2 regions of the Bradyrhizobium sp. LA6.1 genome follow, and region 1 is predicted to be linked to the other one. Evidence: riboswitches for the same ligand, from Rfam matches in the RefSeq annotation. Region 1 holds a riboswitch; the other holds the start of a gene.
The links. Region 1 has a riboswitch for S-adenosylmethionine ahead of ABIB99_RS36490 (O-succinylhomoserine sulfhydrylase). Riboswitches for the same ligand answer to the same signal wherever they lie in the genome.
Positions count from the first base shown of each region.

Region 2: another riboswitch for S-adenosylmethionine. It lies ahead of metX (homoserine O-acetyltransferase MetX); the one in region 1 lies ahead of ABIB99_RS36490 (O-succinylhomoserine sulfhydrylase).

Region 1 is NZ_JBEPQK010000021.1:24,997-33,303, forward strand. Features, by position in the region: gene ABIB99_RS36455 (VOC family protein) at 1-106, shown strand, start outside; gene ABIB99_RS36460 (SRPBCC family protein) at 283-684, shown strand; gene ABIB99_RS36465 (hypothetical protein) at 785-1,288, shown strand; gene ABIB99_RS36470 (MATE family efflux transporter) at 1,285-2,727, opposite strand; gene ABIB99_RS36475 (hypothetical protein) at 2,890-3,942, opposite strand; gene ABIB99_RS36480 (PAS domain-containing protein) at 4,047-4,460, opposite strand; gene ABIB99_RS36485 (2'-deoxycytidine 5'-triphosphate deaminase) at 4,575-5,711, opposite strand; SAM riboswitch at 5,792-5,871, shown strand; gene ABIB99_RS36490 (O-succinylhomoserine sulfhydrylase) at 5,943-7,139, shown strand; gene ABIB99_RS36495 (SGNH/GDSL hydrolase family protein) at 7,295-8,284, opposite strand; gene ABIB99_RS36500 (SGNH/GDSL hydrolase family protein) at 8,297-8,307, opposite strand, start outside.
Region 2 is NZ_JBEPQK010000028.1:68,789-77,095, forward strand. Features, by position in the region: gene ABIB99_RS41180 (DUF2125 domain-containing protein) at 1-390, shown strand, start outside; gene ABIB99_RS41185 (prephenate/arogenate dehydrogenase family protein) at 498-1,436, opposite strand; gene ABIB99_RS41190 (pyridoxal phosphate-dependent aminotransferase) at 1,433-2,527, opposite strand; gene ABIB99_RS41195 (chorismate mutase) at 2,564-3,412, opposite strand; SAM riboswitch at 3,630-3,709, shown strand; gene metX (homoserine O-acetyltransferase MetX) at 3,795-4,997, shown strand; gene metW (methionine biosynthesis protein MetW) at 5,013-5,675, shown strand; gene ABIB99_RS41210 (alpha/beta fold hydrolase) at 5,735-6,598, opposite strand; gene ABIB99_RS41215 (NlpC/P60 family protein) at 6,814-7,500, shown strand; gene ABIB99_RS41220 (MOSC domain-containing protein) at 7,619-8,307, opposite strand, start outside.

The DNA of each region.
Region 1 (8,307 bases):
CCGTGACAATGGCGGCGCCGGCCCGCGCAAGGACTATAGCCCGACCTACTACGCGGCGTTCCTGATTGATCCCGATGGCAACAACATCGAGGCGGTTTGCGTGTGAGCCCGCCGCGCACGAGCACTCGCAGGGTGGGCAAAGCGACTTGTCCGCCGTAGCTCGAAGAGCGAAGGCGGAAGCGTGCCCACCATCGCGTGCGACTGTGCCGATGAATGGTGGGCACGACGCGCGAAGAGCGCGCCTTTGCCCACCCTACGAACCTCTCAATCAAGGACACCTTCATGGCCTCCATCCACAACGACATCCCCCTCCCCGTTCCCGCCCGCGACGTCTGGGACGCCGTACGCGATTTCGGCGCGCTGCCTCAGCGGCTGGCGCCGGGCTTCGTCACCGCCTGCACGCTCGACGGTGATGCACGCATCGTAACCTTCGCCAATGGATCAGTGGCGCGCGAGGTGCTGGTCGATTGCGACGATGCGCGGCAGCGGCTGGTCTACGCCATCAACAACGAGCGGCTCAGGCATTACAGCGCCTCGGTGCAGGTGATCGCCGAGGGCGAGGCGAGCTGCCGCCTTGTCTGGATCATCGACATGCTGCCGAACGAGCTTGCGGCTTATGTCCAGGGGCAGACCAGGGACGCCGTCGCCGCAATACACCGGGCGTTCCCGGCCGTGGCTGCGTGATCTTTCGCACAGAGCCCTGCCCTCGCCGGCCCTAACCATGGCCGCGTGCGTCCGGTTGGCTCCGCTCTCCCGGCGGAGCCACGCACGCGAGGAGCAGGCCATGAGAGGTGCGGATAAGGTGATCTGCCAGGCGGCCGCCGTGCTGCTGCTGTTTTCGATCTCGAGCGCGCCGGCAAAGGCGCAGTTCCTCGGCGGCGGAGGCGCCGGCGGCGAGGACATGATGACCCAGATGGCGCCGATGCTGGAGATGATGAAGGCGAAGATGGGCAAGCGCCGCTTCGCCATGCTGATGCAGACCATGGGTCCGATGATGAGCCGCATGATGGAGAACGGCGGCGGCGGGCTCGGCGGCATGATGGGGGGCGGCGGCAGCCTGAGTGGCGGCAATTTCGGCGGTGGCTTCGGCGCGCCGAACTACGGCGGCTACACGCCGATGGGCGCAGGCGGCTACATGCCGACCGGAATGGGCGGCATGGGTGGCGGCGACATCATGGGTATGCTGGGTGGTTCCGGCGGCGGCGACATGATGGCGATGATTCCGCAGCTGATGCGGCTCGCCAATGTCGGCGGCGGTGGCGGCCATCGCCGCCACAGGCACCGCTAATCGGCAGCCGACAGAGCCGGCCTGATCGCAGGCTTGCTCTCGCGCGGCCCCCAGCGTGTCAGCACCACGCTGGAGCTCGAGAGCAGGCCGAGCACGACCATCGAGCTCGCGGCCAGCCAGAAGAAGCTCTGCGCGGTGGCGTCGTGCGTCGACAGCCACCAGCCGATCGCCGCGATGTAGATCAGGCGCGCGGTCTGCGCCAGCACCGGCCCGATCACCTTGGCCGCGCCCTGCGACGAGAAATACATTGTCGAGGCGAGCCCGATGAAGGCGTAGAACGGCGCCACCGTCGACAGATATTGATGGCTGGTCGCACGCACCGTTGCGCTGTCGGTGAAGATGTTGACCCAGAGATCCGGGAACAGCGCGACGAGGCACGCCGGCGCGCCGACGGCGACGAACGCGCTCGCACCGGCGATCCAGGCGATGCGCCGGGCGCGCGCGATGCGCACCGCGCCGATCGCCATGCCGATCATCGGCACCGAAGCGATGCCGAACGAGAACGCGATCGAGGTCAGCAAAAATTCCAGCCGCGCGCCGATGCCGTAGCCGGCGAGGATCGCAGTGCCGAACTTTGCCAGCATGTGGGTGAAGATCGAGATCGTCAGCACCGATTGCAGCGGCGAGAAGCAGGCGATGGCGCCGACCTTCAGGATATCGAAGAACATCGCCCATTGAACGCGAAGCCCGCGCAGTTTCGGCACGATTCGGGCGCGGCCGGATAACAGGTACCAGCCCATCACGCAGATATTCACGGAATAGGCGATCAGCGAGCCGGCCGCGACGCCGCGCATGCCGAACTGCGGCACGGGCCCGAGCCCGAGGCCCAGCGTGCCGCCAAGCACAACCTGCATGACCGCGGAATTCAGCATCAACAGCGAGGGCAGCTTCATGTTGCCGGTGCCGCGCAACACGCCCGCCATGGTGTTGAGCAGCCACGGCAGCACGGCCCCGCCAAAAAACACCTGTGTGTAGGCGACCGCATGCGTCAGCACATCCCCCCGTCCGCCGAGCATTTCCAGAACGCGCGGCCCGAAGATCAGCATGCCCAGCATGAAGACGAGGCCGAAGGTGATGCCGATCAGCAGCGCATGTGCGGCGAGCGTGCCGGCGCGCTCGCGGTCGCCTGCGCCGAGCGCCCGCGCGATGGCCGACGCCACGGCGCCGCCCATGGCCCCGCCGGACATGGTCATGGTCAGGATCACTGTCGGAAACACCAGCGCCATTGCCGCCAGCGCCTCGACGCCGAGCCGGCCGATATAGGAGGTCTCCGCGATCACCACACAGGTGCCGGCCGACAGCGCGACCACGTTCGGCCAGGCGAGGCCGAGCAGCGTGCGCAGAATCGGCCCGTCCATCAGCGCGCTTCGTACCGGCCGCGGAGGCGGCGGCAACGGACGCTCTTGTTCATCGACCGGGATTTCGGCGATGTCGGACATGTCCTCTCCCGGGCGCAGGCCATTCGCGGCGCGGCAATGCGTAGGTGTGCCAATAAATTTCTTCGCGCGGAAGGCGCGGCGACAGGCTTAGCACGGCAATTGCCGATTCCTCCTGCGCCGGATGCAGGCGTGCCCTGCGGCAGCGCATTTCAAGTGGTGGAATTACTCAATGGTCCACACCAGCGGCGGCCGACCGCCCGCTGTCGGGCGCAGGTGCACGCCGATGTGCCGCCCGCATCCGGCAGCGAGCCCCTCGAACAACCCTTCCAGCACCTTGGTGCAGGCGCGATGATAGTCGGCGACGTCATCCATCAGCTTCCAGCTCTGCTGACGAAATTCAAACGTGCCTTCTGACGCGGTCGTCTCGGCAGAGTCATCCTGCGCGGCAATCAGCGCATTCAGGAACGCTGCGAACTCGCTGGCGCCACCGCGGCTCATGGACAGTGCCGCCGCGACCTCGTCAAAATACTGCATCCCGATCAGCTTGCCGGTGAGGTGCAGGAGATAGCCGGCGTCTTCCGGGCCGAACAATTGCACCATCACGGGCGCGGCGGTGCGCACATATTCCATCGCGTAGTTGCGATAGGCTTTTTCCAGCCGCGGTTTTGGCCAGCTCGAAACAGGTAGCGCAGGCGCACTCTTCGCATCGAACAGCGGCGCTTCCAGATGACGCGCGAAGACCAGGCGCTGATCCAGCTCGAGCGGGTGGTCGTACTGATAATAATAGCCTTCGAGCCCATCCTGACCGTCGACGCTCTGCTTGGTGCAGACGAAGCCGAGCCTGGTATCGCCGAGCGCGACGCCATTGTTGGCGTGCCAGCCGCGCAGCATCGCGCGGCTGACCTCACCCGGCACGCCGCAGATCGCGGTGCCCTTCCAGATCCAGCGCGGCGGCGGATAGCGGATCCAGGCTTTGCGATCGCTCTCATACATGTACTCGACATGCACGCCGCCGATCCAGTTGGAGAGATAGTGATATTGCGCGGCGGCCACCGCAGGCGGCAGATGACTGAGACCGAGCTTTTCGAGCCCCGGCAGGAAGCGCTCCTGCTGCTGGCGGCGAAACACGCGGAAGACGAATTCGGCAGCATCCGCCGTGCCGCGCCGTGTGACGACGGTGAGGATGAGTCCGGTGAAATAGGCGTGATAGAGGTCGGCGACCGCACGCCAGCGCTTCCATTGCGCTTCCTCTGCTGCGTCTGTTGCGGCGGTCATGTTCGCTCCCGATCGTTGTTTTGATCGAGTGTGTCACTGCGCCCTGTACGAGGCAACCTGACGCTCAAGCAGAGCGCCCTGCACGCCAGCCCGTCAATTCCGCATCACGAATTTTGCGCAAGCCTGGCCGCGCGCTCGCGCTCGACGCGTTCGGTGACGTCGCGCGCCATCGCGACCGATCCGACCACGGCACCACCGGCATCGCGCACCAGCGCGAAGGTCATCTCGATGTAGAGCTTGCGTCCGCTCTTGTGCAACGCGCGGGTCAGCGTCGGCCTGCCCGCGAGCTTCATCGCCCCGGTGGCAAGCGCAGCTTCGAAGCCCTTCCAGTGCGCGGCACGCAGATGTTCGGGAATGATCAGATCGAGGTTCTGGCCGAGCGCCTCGTCCGCCGAGAAGCCGAACAGTGTGGTCGATGCGCGATTCCAGCGCGTGATGGTGCCGGAGCGATCCGAATAGATCAGCGCGTCCGCGACGTCGTCGACGATCCTTGCGTCGAGTTCGGATTGAACACTCATCTCGCCACCTCGCATGCAGCCGGATTTCAGCTTGCATCCCGGCAGTAGTCAATCGAGAGGCTGCGGCGTACTGGATGCCCCGGTCAAGCCGGGGCATGACAGTAGGGTGTGTAGCTACACCCGAAAATGCTTCGATAGTTTGAGCCCCTGCGCCTGGTAGTTCGAGCCGATGCGCTGGCCGTACATCGCGTCGGGGCGCGACAGCATTTTCTCGTAGACGAGACGGCCGACGATCTGGCCGTGCTCGAGGATGAACGGCACCTCGCGCGAGCGCACTTCGAGCACGGCGCGCGATCCCTGCCCGCCAGCGCCGGCATAGCCGAAGCCGGGATCGAAGAAGCCGGCATAGTGCACGCGGAACTCGCCGACCAGGGGATCGAACGGCACCATCTCCGCGGCGTAATCGGGCGGCACCTGCACGGCTTCCTTGGAGGCGAGGATGTAGAACTCGCCGGGATCGAGGATCAGGCTGCCGTCGGGACGCGCCGAGATCGGTTCCCAGAAATCCTCCACCGCATAGCCGGAGCGGCGGTCGACGTCGACGACACCGGTGTGGCGCTTGGCGCGATAGCCGACGAAGCCGTTGGCCTTCTCGCCGGAGAGATCGACGGAGACGGCGACGCCGCCGGTGAGATCGGCATCATCGAGATCGACGAGACGCTCAGTCGCATGCAGCGCCTCGAGCTCGTCGATGTTGAGGATCGCATCTCCGGTGCGGAAGCGCACCTGACTCAAGCGCGAGCCCTCACTGACCAGCACCGGAAACGTCTTCGGGCTGATCTCGGCGTAGAGCGGGCCGTGATAGCCGGCGCCGATCATGTCGAAGCGGCGGGTGCCGTCGGCGATGACGCGGGTGAAGACATCGAGCCGGCCGGTCGAGCTTTTCGGGTTGGCGGCGGCGACGATCTCCGGCGGCAGCGCCAGGCTTTCCAGGAGCGGCACGATGTAGACGCAGTTGGTCTCCAGCACCGCGCCATCGGCGAGGCTGAACTCGTGCAGCTTCAACTCGTCGATGCGCTCGGCGACGGTCGCGCCGGGACCCGGCAGGAAGCTGGCGCGAACGCGATACGCGATGTCGCCGAGGCGAAGGTCGAGGCTCGCCGGCTGGATCTGGCTTTCGACGAAGTCATAAGCGGGCAGGATGAGGCCCGCCTTCGCCATCGCCGCGATCATGCGGTCGGGCAGGATACCATTGGCGTCGGCGGCAACCGTGAAGCTCAACCGGGGGTCCTCGTCAGGGGTCAAATGCATCCGGACATGCGGGAAATAGCAGCCTTTTACGGCTATCCGATGGACGCCTTGACGGAAAGGCCATTGCGGAATATGAGCATCACTTATCCCGTGGTGATTTGAGCCGGCCGGCTTGCAGCCACGTTAAATAAGTCGCTAAACAGGCCGGGGACCTCTGTGATCCCGGCCCGTGGAAGTTATCCAGGCCGGTTTTTTTGTGACCATTTTCGATGGTCACGCAGAGGAGGTCCTATGTCGAAGTCCCCGGCGTCCACCACGCAATACCGTCCCGAAACCCGACTGGTCCATTCCGGCACCCTGCGCTCGCAATATGGCGAGACGTCGGAGGCGCTGTTCCTGACCCAGGGCTACGTCTACAACAGCGCCGAGGAGTGCGAGGCGCGGTTCAAGGGCGAGGACCCCGGCTTCATCTATTCGCGCTATTCCAACCCGACCATCTCGATGTTCGAGCGCCGCATGATCGAGCTCGAAGGCGCCGAAGCCGCCCGCTCGGCGGCGACCGGCATGGCCGCGGTGACGACCGCGATCCTGGCGCCGCTGAAGGCCGGCGATCATGTGGTGGCCTCCCGTGCCCTGTTCGGCTCGTGTCTCTACGTCATTCAGGATCTCTTGCCACGCTACGGCATCGAGACCACGCTGGTCGACGGAGCCGATCTCGACCAGTGGCAGCGCGCCTTGAGGCCGAACACCAAGACGTTTTTCCTGGAGAGCCCGACCAACCCGACGCTCGACGTGCTCGACATTCCAGGGATCGCCGAGATCGCGCACAGCGGCGGCGCGCGGCTCGTCGTCGACAACGTGTTCGCGACGCCGATCTGGCAGAGCCCGCTCGCGCTAGGGGCAGACGTCGTCGTCTATTCCGCGACCAAGCACATCGACGGCCAGGGCCGTTGTCTCGGCGGCATCATCCTGTCGTCGGAAGCGTTCATCGCCGAGCACATCCACAATTTCATGCGCCAGACCGGCCCGTCGATCTCGCCGTTCAACGCATGGGTCCTGCTCAAGGGCCTGGAAACGCTGGGCGTACGCGTGCGCGCGCAGACCGAGACGGCGGGACGCATCGCCGACGTGCTGGCGAGCCATCCGAAGATTTCGCGGCTGGTCTATCCCGGCCGCGCCGATCATCCGCAGGCAGCTCTCGTGAAGAAGCAGATGCGCGGCGGCTCGACGCTGGTCGGCTTCGAGGTCGAGGGCGGCAAGCAGGGTGCGTTCCGCGTGCTCAACGAGCTCAAGCTTGCAAAAATCTCGAACAATCTCGGCGATGCCAAGAGCCTCGTCACGCATCCGGCGACCACGACGCATCAGCGCCTCAAGCCGGAAGACCGCGCCGCGCTCGGCATCAGCGAGGGCTTCATCCGCTTCTCGGCGGGGCTCGAGCATGTGGACGATCTGATCGAGGATCTGACCGCGGCGCTGGAGAAGGCGTGAGGCGATTGGGCTCTTGTAGGGTGGGCAAAGCGACTTGTCCGCCGTAGCTCGAAGAGCGAAGGCGGAAGCGTGCCCACCATTCACGATCATATCGCCGATAGATGGTGGGCACGGCGCGCGAAGAGCGCGCCTTTGCCCACCCTACGGCACCGAGCCTACATCGGCCGATACGTTCGCACGTCCGCGGGCACGTTGACGCCGAGCTTGATCTGGCCGACGGAGCGGATGATGTCGTCGCCGAGGATCTGCGCGAAGCAGGCATAGCCCCAATCGTTCATATGCAGGCCGTCGGCGATCACGAAACTCTCGACCGGGATCGATTGATTCTCGTGCCAGTCGCGCATCACCTCGAAGCGGGGGAAGATGCCGACGTGACGGAGCTCGGCGACCTTCCCGAGCAGGTGCACCATCTTGCCGGCGCTCTCCTTGCGCTGGTTGACGGCTGGCGAATATTGCGGATCGACCAGCACGATGTCGGCGCCGCCAGCGGCCTGGATGCGGGAGATACCGTCCTCGACCATCTTGGCGGTGTCACCGGGATCGAGATTGCGCAGCACCGCATTGGTGCCGACCTGCCAGATCACGAGATCCGGATGCACGTCGATCACCTCCTTCTGGAGGCGCTTCATCATCTCGGGTGCGTCCTCGCCGCCGACGCCGGCGTTGATGACGGTGATGTCGGCGGTCGGATATTGCCGGCGGAGCTGCGCGGCGAGACGGTTCGGATAGTTGAAATCGGGCGAGCTCGCGCCATAGCCTGCCGTCGACGACGAGCCGAACGCAACGATCACGACGGGTTTGCCGGCGACGAGCTTGCCCGCGACATGCGGCAGCGAGCCCATCGCCTTCGAGCCACCCTTCGGCGTGAGGCAGGGCACGCGGCTGAAAATGTCCCCGGCGGATTTCGCGACCTGCTTCACCTTGTCGATGGCGCGGGCGGTCACGCCGCGCTGCTCGTGGGACGTCGCGGCGACGGTGGTCTGGGAGGGCGAAGCGGAAGCCGGACTAGCGGCCTGCTGCGGCGCGGGCGTTGCCTGCGTGGCCTGCGCCTGCACTGGTGCCAGCGACACCGGCGTCAGCATCAGCAGAGCCGCCGCGGGCGCAGCCAGCCATGCCGTCAACCAAAAAGGGCGGAGAGAACTCATTAACGCTAGACCTCAATTTTGCT
Region 2 (8,307 bases), on a different contig from region 1:
GTTGCCGCTGGCACGCTCGGGCTCTCGGCCAATGGCCGACTCGACGGTGAGCTGCAGATGACCGTGACCGGCCTCGAGCGTGTAATCCCGGCGCTCGGCATCGAGAAGATGCTGGAGGAGGGGGTGCCGCAGGCAACCCTCGACCGCGTTGCGCCCGGCGTGAAGTCGCAGGACCTCAACAATCTGTTCGGCGCACTCGACCGCGCCGTTCCCGGCCTCGGCAAGGTCATCAAGCAGAACGCCAATGCCGGCGTTGCGGCCGGCATCAATTCGATCGGCACCGAGAGCACGCTTGAGGGCAAGAAGGCGAGGAGCTTCCCACTGAAGTTCGTCGACGGCGCCGTGCTGCTCGGCCCGGTCAAGGTCGGCCAGATTCCGCCGCTGTATTGATGCCCCGTCATTGCGAGCGAAGCGAAGCAATCCAGACTTTCTCTTCGGAAACAGTCTGGATTGCTTCGTCGCTGCGCTCCTCGCAATGACGGAGGAGAGAGGGGTGGCTACGGCTTCTTGCCGAGCTGCGCATGCGGCCGGCCGAAATCCGGCGCGGCCGAATCCTGGCCGATCTCGACGATGCCGCGGCGGATGGCGCGCGTGCGCGTGAAGTGGTCGAACAGCGCCTCGCCGTCGCCACGGCGGATCGCGCGGGTGAGCTTGGCGAGATCCTCGGTGAAGGTGCCGAGCATCTCCAGCACGGCTTCCTTGTTGGCGAGGAAGACGTCGCGCCACATCGTCGGGTCGGACGCGGCGATGCGGGTGAAATCGCGGAAGCCGCCGGCCGAGAACTTGATCACCTCGGACTCCGTCACCTGCGCCAGCTCGTCGGCGGTGCCGACGATGGTGTAGGCGATCAGATGCGGCAGATGGCTGGTGATCGCGAGCACGAGATCATGATGATCCGGCGTCATGATCTCGACCTTGGCGCCCATCGCCGCCCAGAACGCGCGCAGACGATCGGTGGCCGCCGCATCGACGCCTTCCGGCGGCGTCAGGATGCACCAGCGGTTGATGAAGAGCTCGGCGAAACCGGAGTCGGGACCCGAATGCTCGGTGCCCGCGACGGGATGCGCCGGCACGAAATGAATGGTCTTCGGCAGATGCGGCGCCATGTCCCTGACGATCGCGCCCTTGACCGAGCCGACGTCGGAGACGATCGCGCCCCGCTTGAGATGCGCCGCGATCTCCTGCGCCACCGGCCCGCAGGCGCCGACGGGAATGCAGAGGATGACGAGGTCGGCATCCTTCACCGCTTCCGCATTGGTCGCCACGACCTGGTCGACGATGCCGAGCTCCAGCACCCGCGCGCGCGTCTTCTCCGAGCGCGCGGTGGTGACGATCTCGGAGGCCAAGCCCTGGAGCTTCGCAGCGCGCGCGATCGAGCCGCCGATCAGGCCGAAGCCGATCAGCGCAACGCGCTGGAAGTGCGGTGTGGTGCTCATTTGCCGGCCATGAAGTCGCGCAGGCCCTCGACGACAAGGCGGTTGGCCTCCTCGGTGCCGATGGTCATGCGCAGCGAATGCGGCAGGCGGTAGTTCTTCAGCGCGCGCAACACCAGCCCGCGCTTGGTAAGATACGCGTCGGCCTCGTCCGCGGTCTTGCCATTTTCCGGGAAGTGGATCAGCACGAAATTGGCGACGCCCGGCGTCACCTTCAGTCCGAGCTTGCCGATCTCCTCGGAGAGCCAGTTGCGCCAGGTCTCGGTGAACTGCTTCGACATCGCCTGGTGCGCAGTGTCCTCGATCGCCGCGACAGCGGCATACATCGCCGGCGTCGACACGTTGAAGGGACCGCGGATGCGGTTGACCGCGTCGATGATGTGCTCCGGACCGAACATCCAGCCGACGCGTAGCGCGGCGAGACCGTGGATCTTGGAGAAGGTGTGCGTCACCACGGTATTCTCGGTGGTGGCGACGAGTTCGATCCCCATCTCGTAGTCGTTGCGCGAGACGTAATCGGAATAGGCGGCATCGAGCACCAGCAGCACGTGCGACGGCAGGCCGGCGCGCAGCCGCTTGACCTCGTCGAACGGCACATAGGTGCCGGTCGGATTGTTGGGATTGGCGAGCCAGACCAGCTTTGTCTTCGGCGTCACCGCCTTGAGGATGGCGTCGACATTGCAGGTGAGGTTGGTCTCCTGCGCGACCACGTTCTTGGCGCCGACCGCCATAGTCGCGATCGGGTAGACCAGGAAGCCGTGCGTGGTCGAGATCGCCTCGTCGCCGTGGCTGAGATAGGTGTGGGCGAGCAGATTGAGGATCTCGTCCGAGCCGGCGCCGCAGATGATGCGGTTGGGGTCGAGCCCGAAAGAGCGCCCGATCGCTTCGCGCAGCACGCGCGAGGTTCCTTCCGGATAGTCTTCCAGATGCGCCGCCACGTTCCTGAACGCCTCGATCGCCTTGGGCGAGGGCCCGAACGGCGTCTCGTTGGCCGAGAGCTTGAACACCTTGCGGCCCGGCTCAGCCACCGGGCTCTTGCCGGGCGTGTAGGGCGCAATATCGAGAATGCCGGGATTCGGCACGGGGCGTGACATCTTCAACTCCGGAAGTAGCTTTAGGCGGTTCGCGATCTACGATTTCGACCCGGTCGAGGGCACCGTATAGCGCGTTGCGTGGCTGCCGACGAGGGCCGTGGAGCGCACCGAGGCCCCCGCTTCGATCAGGGCAGCCTTGATCTTGTCGATGCTGGTGGCGCTCGTGACCGAGACCAGCAGCGCCGCGCCGTCGAAGGCGGTATCGGGCACTGCCACGATCTCGGCGAGCGGCGACAGCGCCCGCGCGACCTCGGCGTTCCACCCGGACACGCGCACGCTGAAGGTCTCGACCTCCGTCACCACGGCGCTGTCGGCGACGCGCGAGATCGCGAACACCGGCAGTGCGGCCGGATGGTCGGCGCGCTCGACGAAGGGCATCCGCGCGATGATCTTCGGCGCGCCGTCCGCTTCCAGCTCCAGCCACCATGGCGTGCGGCTCGAGGTCGCCGAGACCAGCGCCAGATCGCCCTTGGACTTCGCCACCGCTTCGACCGCGGCCTGCGCGCTGAAATGCGCGACGTAAGGCACCGTGAAGCCGAAATGGAAGCGCACGGAATCGCGCATCGCCGGCTCGCTCACCGAGATGTCGGCATGCACGGAGAACGGCGCTTGGACGTAAGTGAACGTCGAGATGATGACGCGCCAGATGCTCTCGACCGTGTCGAGCGGCAGGATGCCGCGATGGCGTTGTACGATGTCCCGCATCATGGCGGCCTCGCGCGCCGGGCGGAACGCCGAGCCGACCTCCTGGGTCTGCTTCACCTGGATCAGGCGGTCGATGATGTCACCGCGCTGCATCAGGAGACGATGCATGCCCTCGTCGATCGCGTCGATCTCCTTGCGCAATTCCTGGAGCGATGGTGGCGCGGGCGGACGTTGGGACATATCTGCGAGATGCTGGTGAGAGGCGTTCCAATGCGGGTCGGCCAAGGCCGATCGGCAAGGCCGGATCCGCTGCGGTCGACGTCCTGATTAGGCAGTCGGCGCGGCGAAAGCAAAGAGAAATGCAAAGGGAAACCAGGCCTTTTGGGCCGGCCTTTCAGGGATGAATTTGGCTAATCCGGACCGTGACTTGACGAAAACCGCCCAAGACAGTAGCTTTTGCCCGTTCCGTGGTCATTTGAGCCGGCCGGCTTGCAGCCACGTTAAAAAACTCGCTAAACAGGCCGGGGACGCTTCCGATCCCGGCCGAACCTATCGTTCAGGCCGGGTTTTTCATGGCCTGATTCCAGCGGCAGCCTGACGGGTGTCGCAAACGAGGTCGATGATGGTTGGCGTGAAGCCTGTGCCAAGTCCCGCGATCAGTGCCGACGACCGGTCGCATGAGGCGGATCATCCGAATTCGCAGGTCGCGCAGTTCGGCGCCGAGCAGCCGCTGCGGCTCGATTGCGGCATCGATCTCACCCCGTTCCAGATCGCCTACCAGACCTATGGCGAGCTCAACGCCGATCGCTCCAACGCGGTGCTGATCTGCCATGCGCTGACGGGAGATCAGCATGTCGCCAACGTGCATCCCGTCACCGGCAAGTCGGGCTGGTGGGAGACGCTGGTCGGTCCCGGCCGACCTCTTGATCCTCAGCACTACTTCATCATTTGCGCCAACGTGATCGGCGGCTGCATGGGCTCGACCGGGCCCGCCTCGATCAATCCCGCGACCGGCAAGGTGTGGGGCCTGGATTTTCCCGTCATCACCATTCCCGACATGGTGCGCGCGCAGGCGATGCTGATCGACCGGCTCGGCATCGACACGTTGTTCGCGGTGGTCGGCGGCTCGATGGGCGGCATGCAGGTGCTGCAATGGACCGCGGCCTATCCCAAGCGCGTGTACTCCGCGCTGGCGATTGCCTGCGCGACGCGGCACTCGGCGCAGAACATCGCTTTCCACGAGCTCGGCCGCCAGGCGGTGATGGCCGATCCCGACTGGCACAACGGCCGCTACACGGATCAGGGCATCCATCCGCATCGCGGACTTGCGGTGGCACGGATGGCCGCGCACATCACCTATCTCTCCGACGCCGCGCTGCATCGCAAGTTCGGCCGCCGCATGCAGGACCGCGAGTTGCCGACCTTCTCGTTCGACGCCGATTTCCAGGTCGAGAGCTATCTGCGCTACCAGGGCTCGTCCTTCGTCGAGCGGTTCGACGCCAACTCCTATCTCTATCTGACCCGTGCGATGGACTATTTCGACATCGCCGGCGACCACGGCGGCGTGCTGGCGAAAGCGTTCGCGGGCATCGAGACGCGCTTCTGCGTGGTCTCCTTCACCAGCGACTGGCTGTTCCCGACTTCTGAATCGCGCGCGCTGGTGCATGCGCTGAACGCGTCGAGCGCGCGGGTGTCGTTCGCCGAGATCGAGACCGATCGCGGCCATGACGCCTTCCTGCTCGACGTGCCCGAATTCTTCGATATCGCCCGTGCCTTCCTGCAATCGGCAGGGAAGGCGCGCGGGCTCACCGCCAGGATTGACTGACAAGGACGGCTAGCGATGTCTGTGCAGGAAGTGCTGCCGCTGGGCGGCGTTGCGACGGAGCAGTCCGGCCAGTTTCGTGCCGATCATCTGCTGGTCGCCGAGATGGTCAAGCCCGGCTCGAAAGTGCTCGACGTCGGCTGCGGCGAGGGCGATTTGCTCCAGCTTCTGGAGACCCGCGGCATCGACGGGCGCGGCATCGAGCTGTCGCGCGAAGGCGTCAACCGCTGCGTCGCCAAGGGCCTGGCGGTGGTGCAGGGCGATGCCGACACCGATCTCGTCAACTATCCCGACGACGCCTTCGATTACGTCATCCTGTCGCAGACGCTGCAGGCGACGCGGCAGCCGCGGGTCGTGCTGGAGAATCTGCTGCGCATCGGCCGCCGTGCCATCGTGTCGTTCCCGAATTTCGGTTTCTGGAAAATGCGGCTCCAGCTCCTGGTCGGCGGCCACATGCCGCGCACCGAGAATCTGCCGGCGACCTGGTACGACACCGCCAACATCCACTTCTGCACCATCAAGGATTTCGTCGAGCTCTGCGACGCGATCCACGTCAAGATGGAGCGCGCCGAGGCGCTGGATCTCTACGGCCGTCCGTTGCGGCTGCGATTGCCGTGGTGGGTGTGGAACATGTTCGGCGAGCAGGGCGTGTTCTTGCTCACGCGCGGGCAGGGGAAGTAGTTTCCGTCATTCCGGGCCTGTGCCTGTCGGCGCATCCCGGAATGACAGCGACTGGCAGTCTAATGCGCCGCCAGCGACCGCGGATCGCGCACTGGCCAGCGCCCGGCTTCCACCAGCGTCACGAACCGCTCCACGCTCTCGTTGAATAGTGCGGGTTCTTCGAGATTGAGCACGTGGCCTGATTTCGGAAACATCGCGAGGCCCGCCGCGGGCAGGTGCTTCTTCAGGAACAGGCTTGCCCCGACGCAGGGATCGTCTTCGTCGCCGCAGATGATCAGCGCGGGCGTTGCCACACCTCGAATGGCATCCGGCATCGTGTAAATCGATGGCCTGCCGCCCTGGAAGCCGCGCATCGTGTTCGCGGAGCCCTTGGCATCGTGGCGCGCCAGTGCGGCGTAGAAATCGGCGTGGCCGCGCGGATCTTTCACCAGGAACGGAATCCGGCTCGGCGCCTCGCGCGTGACCTTTGCGACCTCGGCGGAGCCGAGCGTCTCGAACTGCTCGGCATTGGCGCGGCACTGCTTGCGCCAGTTGTCGAGATTCTCGATCTCCGATCCCGAGCCCACGCCGGCCAGCGTCATCGACAGCGCGCGCTGCGGCGCGTTCAACCCGATCTGGAGCGACGAATAGGCGCCCATCGACAGGCCGACGAGATGCGCGCGCTCGATCTTGAGATGATCGAGCACCGCGAGCGCGTCGGTGTAGAAATGCTTATAGGTGTAGACCTCGCCATCAGGCGCGTCCGACGGCGTGTAGCCGCGCGCGGAATAGGTGATGCAGCGATGGCCGCGCGAGAAGTAGCGCATCTGCGGCTCCCAATTGGTGTAGTCGGCCGCGAACTCATGCAGAAAAATAATCGGCGTTCCCTGACCCGCTTCTTCGAAATAGATGCGGACGTCGTCCCTGGTCGTGGCGTGGGGCATTAACTGTTTCCCTCTCTTCAAGCCGCCTTTGGAGAATTGCAGTTAACGTTGTTGTCCGCAATGCGGCAGCCTCACGCCAGCACCGGCACAAAATCATCGCAGCTATTCGCGGGCGTGGCGTCTTTTTCTCGCCACATCCGGCGGCTTAACGGCCAGACGGATGCCGGCCATCGCACGGGCCGATTGGGGAAGTGGGGTGTCAAGAAGGATGAAGTATGTTCGAGTTGTTTGCGTCTCGCCTGTCGCGTTGTGTTGTCGCGCTGGCGATTTTCTTCGCGGCGGTTGCCGCGTTCGTTTCTCCGGCCTCAGCGCGGCCGCATCACCGTCATAGCGCAGAGCGGCACGCTTACGTGCATCACGCCAGACATCATCATTACCGTCATTATCGCCACCATGCCCGCAGTTCGCGCTTCGAGCGCGGCGCGGCGCAGTTGCAGGCGAGCGGCTTCGCCGACACCCAGGCGAGCTACAATCCGAACGCCAATGTCGGCGGCATGGCCAACAACGGAATGACCAATCCTGGAATGGCCAATAGCGGTGGCGGCTTCGGCGGCGGATCGGGCCTCGTGTCCGAGGCGCGCCGTTATATCGGCGGCAATCCGACCGGGCGCGGCAGCCTGTGGTGCGCGCGCTTCATGAACATGGTGCTGCAGCACACCGGCCATCAGGGCACCGGCTCCGACATGGCGAGCTCGTTCGCGCGCTACGGCACGCGTGTCTCCGGTCCGCAGGTCGGCGCCATCGCGGTCATGTCGCGCGGTCGCCGGGGCGGCCATGTCGGCATCATCACCGGCGTGGACGCGCAGGGCAATCCGATCATGATTTCCGGCAACAACGGCAATCGTGTTCGCGAGGCGCCGGTCTCGCGCGGCCGGATCTATGCGTATGTGATGCCGAACTGACACTTGTCATTGCGAGCGAAGCGAAGCGAAGCAATCCAGAATCCCACCGCGGAGACAGTCTGGATTGCTTCGTCGCTTCGCTCCTCGCAATGACGGAGTGTGTTGAGGCGGCGTCCCGTTACACCAATCTCGGCGCTTCCACCGCGATCGCGTCACCGACGCCGATCTCGCCGTCGGCGATGACCTCGGCATAGATGCCGCAATCCATGTGGCCGAGATTGCGCGAGAGCGTCGGCGGTATCTCGAGATCGCGCTGCGCGGTCTTGGGATCGACGTTGACCGCCGGGCAGCGGACGATGCGCTTGACCACCTTGAGCCGGGCCTCGCCGATCGCCAGCGTCTCGCCGACGAGGTCGAGCTCGGACCAGGCCGGCCAGCCCTTCACGTAGAGATTGGCGCGGAAGCGCAGTGGATTGACTGCGGCGCCGCCGAGCATGGTCTCGATCGCCCGGACGCTGCCGAGATTGATGATCGACACGACCTTGCGGGCGACGTCGGAAAAGCTGTGGTCGCGGCCGGACAGAACTTTTGGCGGGCCCTTCAGCTCCGGCTGAAAATTCTCCGTGAAATAATCCTCGATGGCGGCGCGCCCGGCAGAGGTTTCCAGATCGCCGCTGGCGACGATCTGGCCGTCCTCGCGGATGGTCAGGCGGTTGGTCGCGTCCTCGAACCGGCTGTCGAGGGACGCCAGCCGCTCATTGCGCGCCAGCATCAGGAACTGGATTTTCGGCTTCCAGGCCGGCGCCTCCGGATCGAAGCCGCTCGGTCCGTTCTCGATGGCGTAGCGGCGGTCGGCGGGCAGGGTCT